Regions from separate parts of the Paenibacillus roseipurpureus genome, predicted to be linked through region 3. Evidence: riboswitches for the same ligand, from Rfam matches in the RefSeq annotation. Region 3 holds a riboswitch; each other region holds the start of a gene.
The links. A riboswitch is a leader RNA that binds a small molecule or an ion and turns the genes downstream of it on or off. The one in region 3 is predicted to bind cyclic di-AMP.
Positions count from the first base shown of each region.

Region 1: it holds a riboswitch for cyclic di-AMP, as region 3 does, so the genes downstream of both, MJB10_RS13085 (CAP domain-containing protein) here and MJB10_RS05275 (stalk domain-containing protein) in region 3, are expected to answer to the same signal.
Region 2: it holds a riboswitch for cyclic di-AMP, as region 3 does, so the genes downstream of both, MJB10_RS25310 (C40 family peptidase) here and MJB10_RS05275 (stalk domain-containing protein) in region 3, are expected to answer to the same signal.
Region 4: it holds a riboswitch for cyclic di-AMP, as region 3 does, so the genes downstream of both, MJB10_RS03280 (C40 family peptidase) here and MJB10_RS05275 (stalk domain-containing protein) in region 3, are expected to answer to the same signal.

Region 1 covers NZ_CP130319.1:2,954,633-2,956,828, forward strand. The annotation lists gene MJB10_RS13080 (MOSC domain-containing protein) at 1-37, opposite strand, end outside; gene MJB10_RS13085 (CAP domain-containing protein) at 152-799, opposite strand; cyclic di-AMP (ydaO/yuaA leader) riboswitch at 806-937, opposite strand; gene MJB10_RS13090 (NCS2 family permease) at 1,048-2,196, opposite strand, start outside.
Region 2 covers NZ_CP130319.1:5,560,862-5,563,057, forward strand. The annotation lists gene MJB10_RS25300 (M1 family metallopeptidase) at 1-114, shown strand, start outside; gene MJB10_RS25305 (hypothetical protein) at 197-1,015, shown strand; cyclic di-AMP (ydaO/yuaA leader) riboswitch at 1,183-1,321, shown strand; gene MJB10_RS25310 (C40 family peptidase) at 1,406-1,795, shown strand; gene MJB10_RS25315 (hypothetical protein) at 1,868-2,128, shown strand.
Region 3 covers NZ_CP130319.1:1,156,322-1,158,517, forward strand. The annotation lists gene MJB10_RS05270 (YjcZ family sporulation protein) at 1-28, opposite strand, end outside; gene MJB10_RS05275 (stalk domain-containing protein) at 216-1,016, opposite strand; cyclic di-AMP (ydaO/yuaA leader) riboswitch at 1,021-1,160, opposite strand; gene MJB10_RS05280 (PspA/IM30 family protein) at 1,340-1,993, shown strand; gene liaF (cell wall-active antibiotics response protein LiaF) at 2,161-2,196, shown strand, end outside.
Region 4 covers NZ_CP130319.1:701,841-704,036, reverse strand. The annotation lists gene MJB10_RS03285 (hypothetical protein) at 1-19, opposite strand, end outside; gene MJB10_RS03280 (C40 family peptidase) at 198-1,085, opposite strand; cyclic di-AMP (ydaO/yuaA leader) riboswitch at 1,089-1,256, opposite strand; gene MJB10_RS03275 (hypothetical protein) at 1,327-1,500, opposite strand; tRNA gene MJB10_RS03270 (tRNA-Gly) at 1,643-1,713, opposite strand; tRNA gene MJB10_RS03265 (tRNA-Pro) at 1,732-1,808, opposite strand; tRNA gene MJB10_RS03260 (tRNA-Arg) at 1,829-1,905, opposite strand; tRNA gene MJB10_RS03255 (tRNA-Gly) at 1,909-1,983, opposite strand; gene MJB10_RS03250 (AIM24 family protein) at 2,067-2,196, opposite strand, start outside.

The DNA.
Region 1 (2,196 bases), 1.8 Mb from region 3:
GGTTGATTTCTGTAATATGACCAACGATTGAATGCATAAGATTGAGCTCCTCCCGATCGCTAAAATTGCTTCAGCTTATTGTATCATGTTTAAAAAGCAAAAAAACCAGTGAACGTCGGAAACGTTACTGGTTTCTTCATCTTGCCTATTTTTACGTACTAATAAACTCTTGGACCCACTCGCCATTATAATAAGCGACACCAATTTGTGTGTAATTCGGACTTAGAATGTTTTGACGATGGCCAGCACTGTTCATCCATGCCGTCATGACGGCTGCTGGCGTTTGTTGACCCTTGGCAATGTTCTCGCCTGCGTACGAATAGCTAATCTCGTAACGGTTCATCATATCAAATGGGGAGCCATACGTCGGCGACGTGTGATCGAAATAGCCATTGTTGTACATATCTTTGGCCTTGTCCAACGCCATGGTTGTGAGGGCGCTATTAACGGTTAACGCTTTGAGCCCAGCTTTCGCTCTCTCCTGATTCACTAACGTCACCACTTGACTGGCAAACGTAGATTGCGAAGGCGTCGTCACTGTGTTGGATCCAGTCCCTGTCCCTGCCGTTTTGCTCGGAATAGTGACGTGCATACCCGACCAAATCATATTGGGGTTGGCGATCTGCGGGTTTGCTTTAATCAGTTCCGTCAGACTTACACCATATTTCTTAGAAATTAACCACATCGTATCATTCTCTGATACTGTATGTGTTGCAGTCGCGGCCATTGCCGCGTTAGCTCCGACAAGTAAACTCAAACTAAGTGCACCTGTTGCTGCCCATTTCATGTAACGCTTCATGTTGAAACCTCTCCTTTTTACGGCCTGCGAGGTTAGCTGTCGGATTCGGGTCAAAGAGTAATCACCCGGCCGCAGAAGCGGCTTCACCCCAAAGTTGGGTCCCCCGTGTTTCCTATGAAACTTCGGCCTTTATGTTGTTTGTGACCCGTTTGGGTCTTACAAAGTGTAACATGAGAGACGGTTTCAAACATGGCTCAAAATATGCCAATACGTCGCAAGTCAGGCACCATAAGGGTTTATGGATCGGCTTAATGAGTGAAAAACACGATCTGAACGAAAAATAAGACCGCAAATAAATAGAAAATGGGATGCACATCCCGACGCTTGCCTCTAACCACTTTGAGAATCGGATACACGATAAAACCAATCCCGATCCCCGTTGCGATACTATAGGTAAGTGGCATTAAGACCACAATGAGAAATGCGGGAAACGCTTCCTCCAGGTCATGCCACTCAATTTTGCGAAGCACATTCATCATGAGAAATCCAACTATGATTAACGTCGGCGCTGTTATCGCGGGAATGCTGGCAAGCACGGCAACAATTGGGGAAAATAACAAAGTTAGCGCAAGCAGCACACTAACGACCACGGCTGTCAAACCCGTTCTGCCTCCAACAGCGACACCTGAGCTGGATTCAATATAGGCTGACGTTGGACTTGTCCCTAGCAGTGCACCTGTTGTTGTCCCTACTGCATCGGCTAATAATGCCCCGCGCGAACGCGGAAATTTGTTGCCTTGCAGCAACCCAGCTTGCTCAGCTACCCCTAACATCGTCCCTGTCGTGTCGAAAAGGGTAATCAATAAGAATGTGAAAATGACCGTGTACATACTCCCTGTGAAGATATCGCTTAGATTAAGCTTAAAAGCTGTTGCCGATAGCCCAGAAGGCGCTGCAAGGATAGCATCAGGCATCGTCAGCAAACCCATCATCCAAGCGATCACTGCGGTAATTAACATGCCGAAAAACAAATAGCCACGAACTTTATAAGCTAATAAAATGAGGGAAACGATCAATCCGATTAAGGTCACAGCTGTCATCGGTACTCTCAAATCTCCCAACGTCAGCAAGGTTGCTGGAGAGGCGACGATGATTTTCGCATTTTGCAGGCCGATGAAGGTGATAAAAAGCCCAATACCAGCCGTGATGGCATGCTTCAAACTGGCTGGAATAGCGTCAAGCAAGACGTAGCGGAACGATGTCAACGACAGAATGATAAATAAGATTCCTTCAATGAAGACAGCCCCTAAAGCTACTTGCCAATCAACTCCCCCGCCGCCAACAACTGTAAAAGCAAAATAAGCGTTTAGCCCCATGCCAGGCGCGATAACGATCGGATAGTTTGCAAAAAGACCCATAATCAATGTAGCTATTATGCTCGCCAGCACCGTTGCCAT
Region 2 (2,196 bases), 1.4 Mb from region 3:
AATAAGCATATCAACAACTTTTATCAAACGGAGTTAAATACGAAATGGCAAATACGGTGGAATCTCGGCCTCGCCCAGTTCCTGCAAGCTCTGTTCGGCTCAGTCGCCTGGTAAGCGCGCAGCTCATGAAGTACGACAAACTCTGAGCCCGCTTACGAAGCCAGTTTTCTAAAGAAAACTTTGAGGAGGGACCTCGTTGGCAACCTATATCAAATCCGGCTTCAGGGCAGCGATGCAACAGCCTTTTGCCACGATCATGCTTTTCCTGTACCAAATGGGCTGGGGGGTGCTTCTGTATAAGGGGATTCAGGGCGTCCTCGTCCCCCTCATGCATCGCTTTCCGGGCAGCGAGCAGCCTAAGCAAGCACTGCAGCTTTTCTTAGCTGAAGGTCAATTTCAGTTATTAAAAACGGATCTTAGCCACTCCTACCTAGGATGGCTGGCGTTCCTGCTATGCGTGCGTATGCTGCTCACCCCCCTCCTGAATGGCGGTGTCTATTATTCGCTGACGCACACCGAGCAGAATGCCGGCTATCGCTTCTTTCGTGGCATGAAAAAGCTCGTGCTTCCCTTCTTATTCGTGTATCTGATCCGCATCGTGCTGACACTGCTGCCGTTGATCTGGCTTTTCCCTAAGGCCAAATGGATTCTAGCCCACAGCTCTTCCTATGAACAGCTGGCGCTGAACTTGCTGCCTTGGATTCTCGGCTTTATGATGTATGGCTTTCTCTTGCAGCTGCTGTTCATGTATATCCAATTTGCGCTTGCAGCTGAGCTTGGCGTCCTTTCGACAGTCATTTCCTTTTTCCGACATTCGATCCCCATTATCGGACTTGCCGTTTCCTTACTTCTCATCTCAGGACTTCTGGCGGGCGTCACGGTAACGGCGACTTATGTGTGGGCTGGACTAGTCGCGCTGCTCATTTATCAGCTGTATCCGCTGTTCCACATTTTCATCCAAATCTGGAGCATCACCTCCCAATATCAGCTACTTTCTGCCAAAATATCCAATTAACATCCAGCAAATTCGTCTATTTGTACAATAAAGTCCCTTTCGCCAAAGAAAGGGGCTTTTTTTTGTCTGTTTTCCGAACAATTGGGCTTTTTTTTCGCCTATTTTGCCAAACAAAAAGAGGATTTTCTTTGTTTATGACGAATTACATGATCTAGCATCAAAAAACCAAATATTTCATGCCGAATTCCTCAGTTTATGGGGAAACGGGGGAACCACTCCGGGTGAATTGATCTTGCAAGACAGGGATCATAGGGAACCTTCAACCGAACCCTCCAGCTAACCTCGTAGGCACCGGAAGGAGACAAGCAGTTGAAGAACGTTGTTACTCTTGTTTTTAGTCTTGTTTTGTTTTTGAGTGTGAGTGTAGGAAGCGTTTTCGCGTCGTCCACCATGGACAGCGCCGTCGATGACCTCATGGGAACTCCGTACAAATGGGCTGGCACAACAACCAAAGGGTTTGATTGCTCTGGGTTCACGTCCTACCTATTCAGCGAGTTCGGCATCGACATTCCGCACAGCTCTAAATCCCAAAACAAAGAAGGCTACTGGATCGACAAAAGTGAACTTCGTAAGGGCGATCTCGTATTTTTCAACACGGATGGCAGCGGTATCTCTCACGTAGGGATGTACCTGGGCAATGGTGAATTCGTTCACTCCGCCACAAACCAAGGTGTTGTTAAGAATAAGTTGAGCGAATCCTACTACGCGAAGCGGTATGTGTCAGCCAGACGAGTTCTGTGGGATGATATCTACAACCAACTAACTGCTGAATCCAATTAATCTTCTCATCACAGGAATGAAGCCCTTAAGCTTACTCCCAGGAGTAGCCTTACGGGCTTTATTCATTTGTGCATGCCGTTCAGCGGAGCACCCCACCCTGCTGTGGAGAAAAAGGTGAATGAGAAATTGCTAGCCAGTATGCAATTGAACGGCAAGTCCCCCATCGCCGCTGTTGGCGTCGAAGTGCAGGAATGCTGGGTGCATTGCAGCCGAGCGCTGAAAATGTCGAAGATTTGGGAAACCGACAACTGGGTGCCTGAGCAAGAGCAGCCAGATGGCATGGACATGTTCCCCGCCCATGTGGCGATGAATGGCATCGTGCTGGATGAATAGCTTGAGGTGCAGATGGGGCAGTGCGGGATGCTCCTGATACCTTCCAAAAGTTATAACTTGACACACCA
Region 3 (2,196 bases):
GTGTTCCACAACCTGCAACATATGACATGGTATCGCCTCCGCTTTCTAGTGATGTAGGTTAAACACTATACAGCATATGTCTACGGGATAGGAGTTGATTGGACGAATGCCCTGATGGCTGATCGCGTTTTGCCGTTCTTATAAGCAAAAGCCGCCCATCACGTAGATAACGCTACCTGTGGGCGACTTTTGTTTGCTGAATCTGTTTCAGCTCATTATGAAATTCTGTACACTTTAATTTTCTGAATGCCGAAGCTGCGTAAGGATTGTTTCGAACCAGGAATATAGATATCGAGTCGATTTCCTTTAATGGCACTGCCCGTATCAGACGCAGTCACATACATACCGCCTGTTGGAAGTCCATCAAACGAATATCCCTCGATATACAATTTCGAGCCTAGCGGAATAACGGATGGGTCTACAGCTACTGTACCGAGTGCAAGGGGGTTGCCCATATAGTCGAGCGCGCCGTAACCACCATTCTCAGAAGGATCTGCCGAATAAGCTGTGGATTCAAATACTTGATAATCAGGCGCATGATAAGCGCCATCTTTACTAAGAATAGCTAGATTGCTGTTGGCATCCCAATGTACGGGAATACCTGCGGCACTGGAAAGAAAGCGAAGCGGGACGTATACGCGACCATTCTGGAATTGTGAAGCAGTGTCCAGAACGACGGTAGAGTTATCAATGCTGGCTTCTTTTTGCCCAGAGACGAGTGTAATCGTATGTTGGTTGTTGCTCAGTGTGACTTTGATTTCAGTTCCATCTTTTTGCCAATCCACGGAGTAGCCTAATTTCTCGGTTACGAAACGAAGCGGCACTTGTGTGGAATGATTGCCATCCAGAAATGGCTGTGCATCCGGGAAATGAATCAGGTCATCGTTGACTTGCACTTTCACGTCCATCTTGGCTTGGGCTGCGTGCGCCTGCGTTGTAAATGGGGAAAGAAAGCCACCTGCCAATACTGCTAAGGAAACAGCAAGGCTTGTTAACCCTTTAGTAAGTTTATTCAATTGGTAATCCTCCTTCTTGAGCCTTCGAGGTTAGTTGACGGGTTCGGGAAGAAGGTTCTCCCTAGTCTGCTCTGATTAGAAGCAAATATTCACCCCAAGTATTTCGTCCCCCGTACCAGTGCTTGATTTGGGCACCAGACTCGGCTTCAAATATAGTATCATCGTGAGCGGCTCGGAACAATGACCAAATATTGGGGCCTTCCTGACATACTGGACTTAGGTCTAGGTTCAAAAACAGTCGGGGGTCGGTTTTGACGTTGGCGTAAGTGCGTTACGATATAGCTATGATGGAGTGAGAGACGATGTAGAGGGAGTGAATGAATATGACGAAGAATCAGGACCGTGAATGGGATTTGCAACATATAGGTGATCAAATTGGCAAAATGGCGGAGACGGTCTGGCAGGAGACCATCGGCAAGGCAGGTGCCGCGCGCAGCGGCACAATTGAGGAGCTGGAAGCGCGCTACGAGGAAGCGTTGCAGGCCACGATCGCGCTACGCAGCCACATCGCGCGCGCAGAGGAAATGGCGCAGCTGCGCGGCGAGCAGGCCGAGCTGGCGATGCGCGCCGGCGAAGAAGACCTGGCGCGGCTCGCGCTGCAAGAGAAGCTTCGCGAGGAAGCCGCGAGCGAGCACTACCGCGCGCAGTACGCGAGCAGCCAGGACCTGTGCCTGGCGCTCGCAGAGCAGCTGCGCGGGCTGCGTGCGGGGCACGCAGCCGAAGAGGTGCAGCCGCGCGGCGGGCTGCACGGCAAAGAGGCTCGCGACACGTGGCGCGAGCTTGAAGTGACCGGCCGCGAGCTCGGCCGGGAGGCGCTCCAGGGGCTTCGCTTAGCGGGCCGCCTGTCGCGCGAGACGCTGAAGGAAGCCAGCGGCAATCTTCAGCATGAGTTTCGCGCGCTGCGCAGTAAGTTGCAGCACGAGTGGCAGCAGGAGCAGCGCAGCCGTGAAGAGCGGGACCCGCGCCGCCAGAAGTAAGCTTATATTTTTGGATAAACACTACCGTCCAACAGGACGGTGTAGTCGTTTTTTATAAGCCAAAGCCTTGCCGGATAAGGATTTGCTTCTTGGAGGTCGTCCATTCTTATGGTATGCTAGGAAACGTATGCAAGAAACGAAATGGGCAGCCAGAGGAGGTGCAGCAAATGGGAGAAGACATGAAGAATAACCGCGCACGCAAC
Region 4 (2,196 bases), 450 kb from region 3:
TCCAGACACTGACTTGCACGGTGTACCCATCACCTACTTTCTTCCAACCATTCCTCCATTATAGGCGATAATTCTCAAAAATTCGACTAAAATCGCATGACGTTAAAAGAGCACCTGCTCGCCATGCTTCACCTTCGTGAAAGTCGTGACGAACAGATGCCCTTATTCGTTGGCAGGCTGGCGAGTCAGCCTCGGCCTTAAAGCACGCGCTTTGCACCTACATATCTGGATCCCCAGTAGGAGCTGGCGAGACTGTCTACGGTTACCCCGCTTGAGGTTGTCGCAGAAATGAATTGATTATTGCCCAGATAAATGCCGACATGATTGACGATATTGGATGCGAAAAATACGAGATCTCCCGCCTTCAAGTCCGTCACCCTTGTCCCTGCTTGATCATACATTTGCACCGAGGTGCGAGGCAAATCGATCCCCTTCGCTTCGTATAAATAACGGACGAAGCCAGAGCAATCGAAGCCCTTGGGCGTTGTGCCTCCCCATTGGTACGGAGTCCCTTGGAACGCCGTTGCCGCTTGGATAATCTGGGATGACAACGTTGGCTGCACAACCTTCGGCACAGCAGGTGCTAGCGGCGGCGCGATGTAGGCAGGCTTATGGCTGTTGCCATCTGCCTCAACGATCGCGATTTTGTTCGGATCGTTCCACACAATCGGAGATCCAAACGTTTCTGTAATGAAACGAAGCGGAACCACCGTGCTTCCTTCTTTCAACGTCGGGCTGCTTTCTAGTGTAACTGGCTTGCTGTTCACAAGCGCCTGGTCATTGTTCGTCGTCAATTGGATCTGTTGATCCTTGTTGACCAGCGTGACAACGATGTCGTCACCTTGCTTAGACCAGCCGACTTGGTAGCCAAGCTTTTCAGATAACACACGAAGTGGTACCTGAAGTGTGCCTTCCGCATCAATAAACGGCTGAACTTCAGGAAATTGAAGCAGCTGATCATTGAGCTGAACCTTCACCGAGTCGGCATCTGGTGCAGCAGCTTGTACGGATGGAGAAGTGAACACGGGTAGAGCTGCGCCAACTAGCACGCATGAACAAATAAGACTTTTTGCAAAAAGTTTCAAAAGATTGTGCCTCCTTGAAGCCTCCGAGGTTAGTTGACGGGTTCGGGAAGAGGTTTTCCCTAGTGCAGTCCCTTCGTCAAGATGCTGACGAGCTTTCTGTTCATTCACCCCAAGTAAAGAAGTCCCCCGTACGCGAGCTTTTGCTGCTCGGCGATTCGGCATTTTTTGTCTATGTTAGACTAGCACAATTCGTTTTGGGCTGGCAATATTTTCACCGTGGTAAGTGTTTCCAACCCGTTGTCTATATATCTGTTTCTATACTAAAAACGACCCATGCATTCAAATTTCGGAGATCTCTTTCTTTCTTATCAACCACTTTGAACTCATCCGTTTCAGGATCACGGATCACAAAGTAAGACTGATCGTTTTCCCGGTATAGCTTCTTCGCGACATCGATGGCAAATTGCTTCGTCATATTGGTTTCCCTCCATTGATCAAAACTATCTTTATTATAGTTGGGGATCCCCTTTAAGAAAACCGTCCTAGCGGGCGGTCGAACCCTTGGGGTTCAATTCCCTTGCATGAAAAAAGACCACCCGAAGGTGGTCTTTTCAGTAAGCGGGCGGCGGGAATCGAACCCGCGCGATCAGCTTGGAAGGCTGAAGTTCTACCATTAAACTACGCCCGCATATCAAAATGTAAGAAATGGTCGGGACGACACGATTTGAACATGCGACCCCCTGCTCCCAAAGCAGGTGCTCTACCAAGCTGAGCTACGTCCCGTAGTGTATAGAAAGTGTAAATGGCGCGCCCTGAGAGATTCGAACTCCCGACCTTTTGATTCGTAGTCAAATACTCTATCCAGCTGAGCTAAGGGCGCTTATGGAGCGGAAGACGGGGATCGAACCCGCGACCCTCGCCTTGGCAAGGCGATGCTCTACCGCTGAGCCACTTCCGCACGGTATGTTTTGTCGCTTGAGGCGACAAGGAATAATATATCAGGAATCTATCCCATTTGCAACTGTTTTTTCAATTCACCCATTATTTGATAAAAACCCCGCCAAACGGCAGCACTTCGCGCGCAATGCGGCGCAACAGACTATCCGATTTCATATGTTCATCTAATTTAGGGTCAGGCTTGCACGGCTGCATAAGCACATGCCCATGCCCC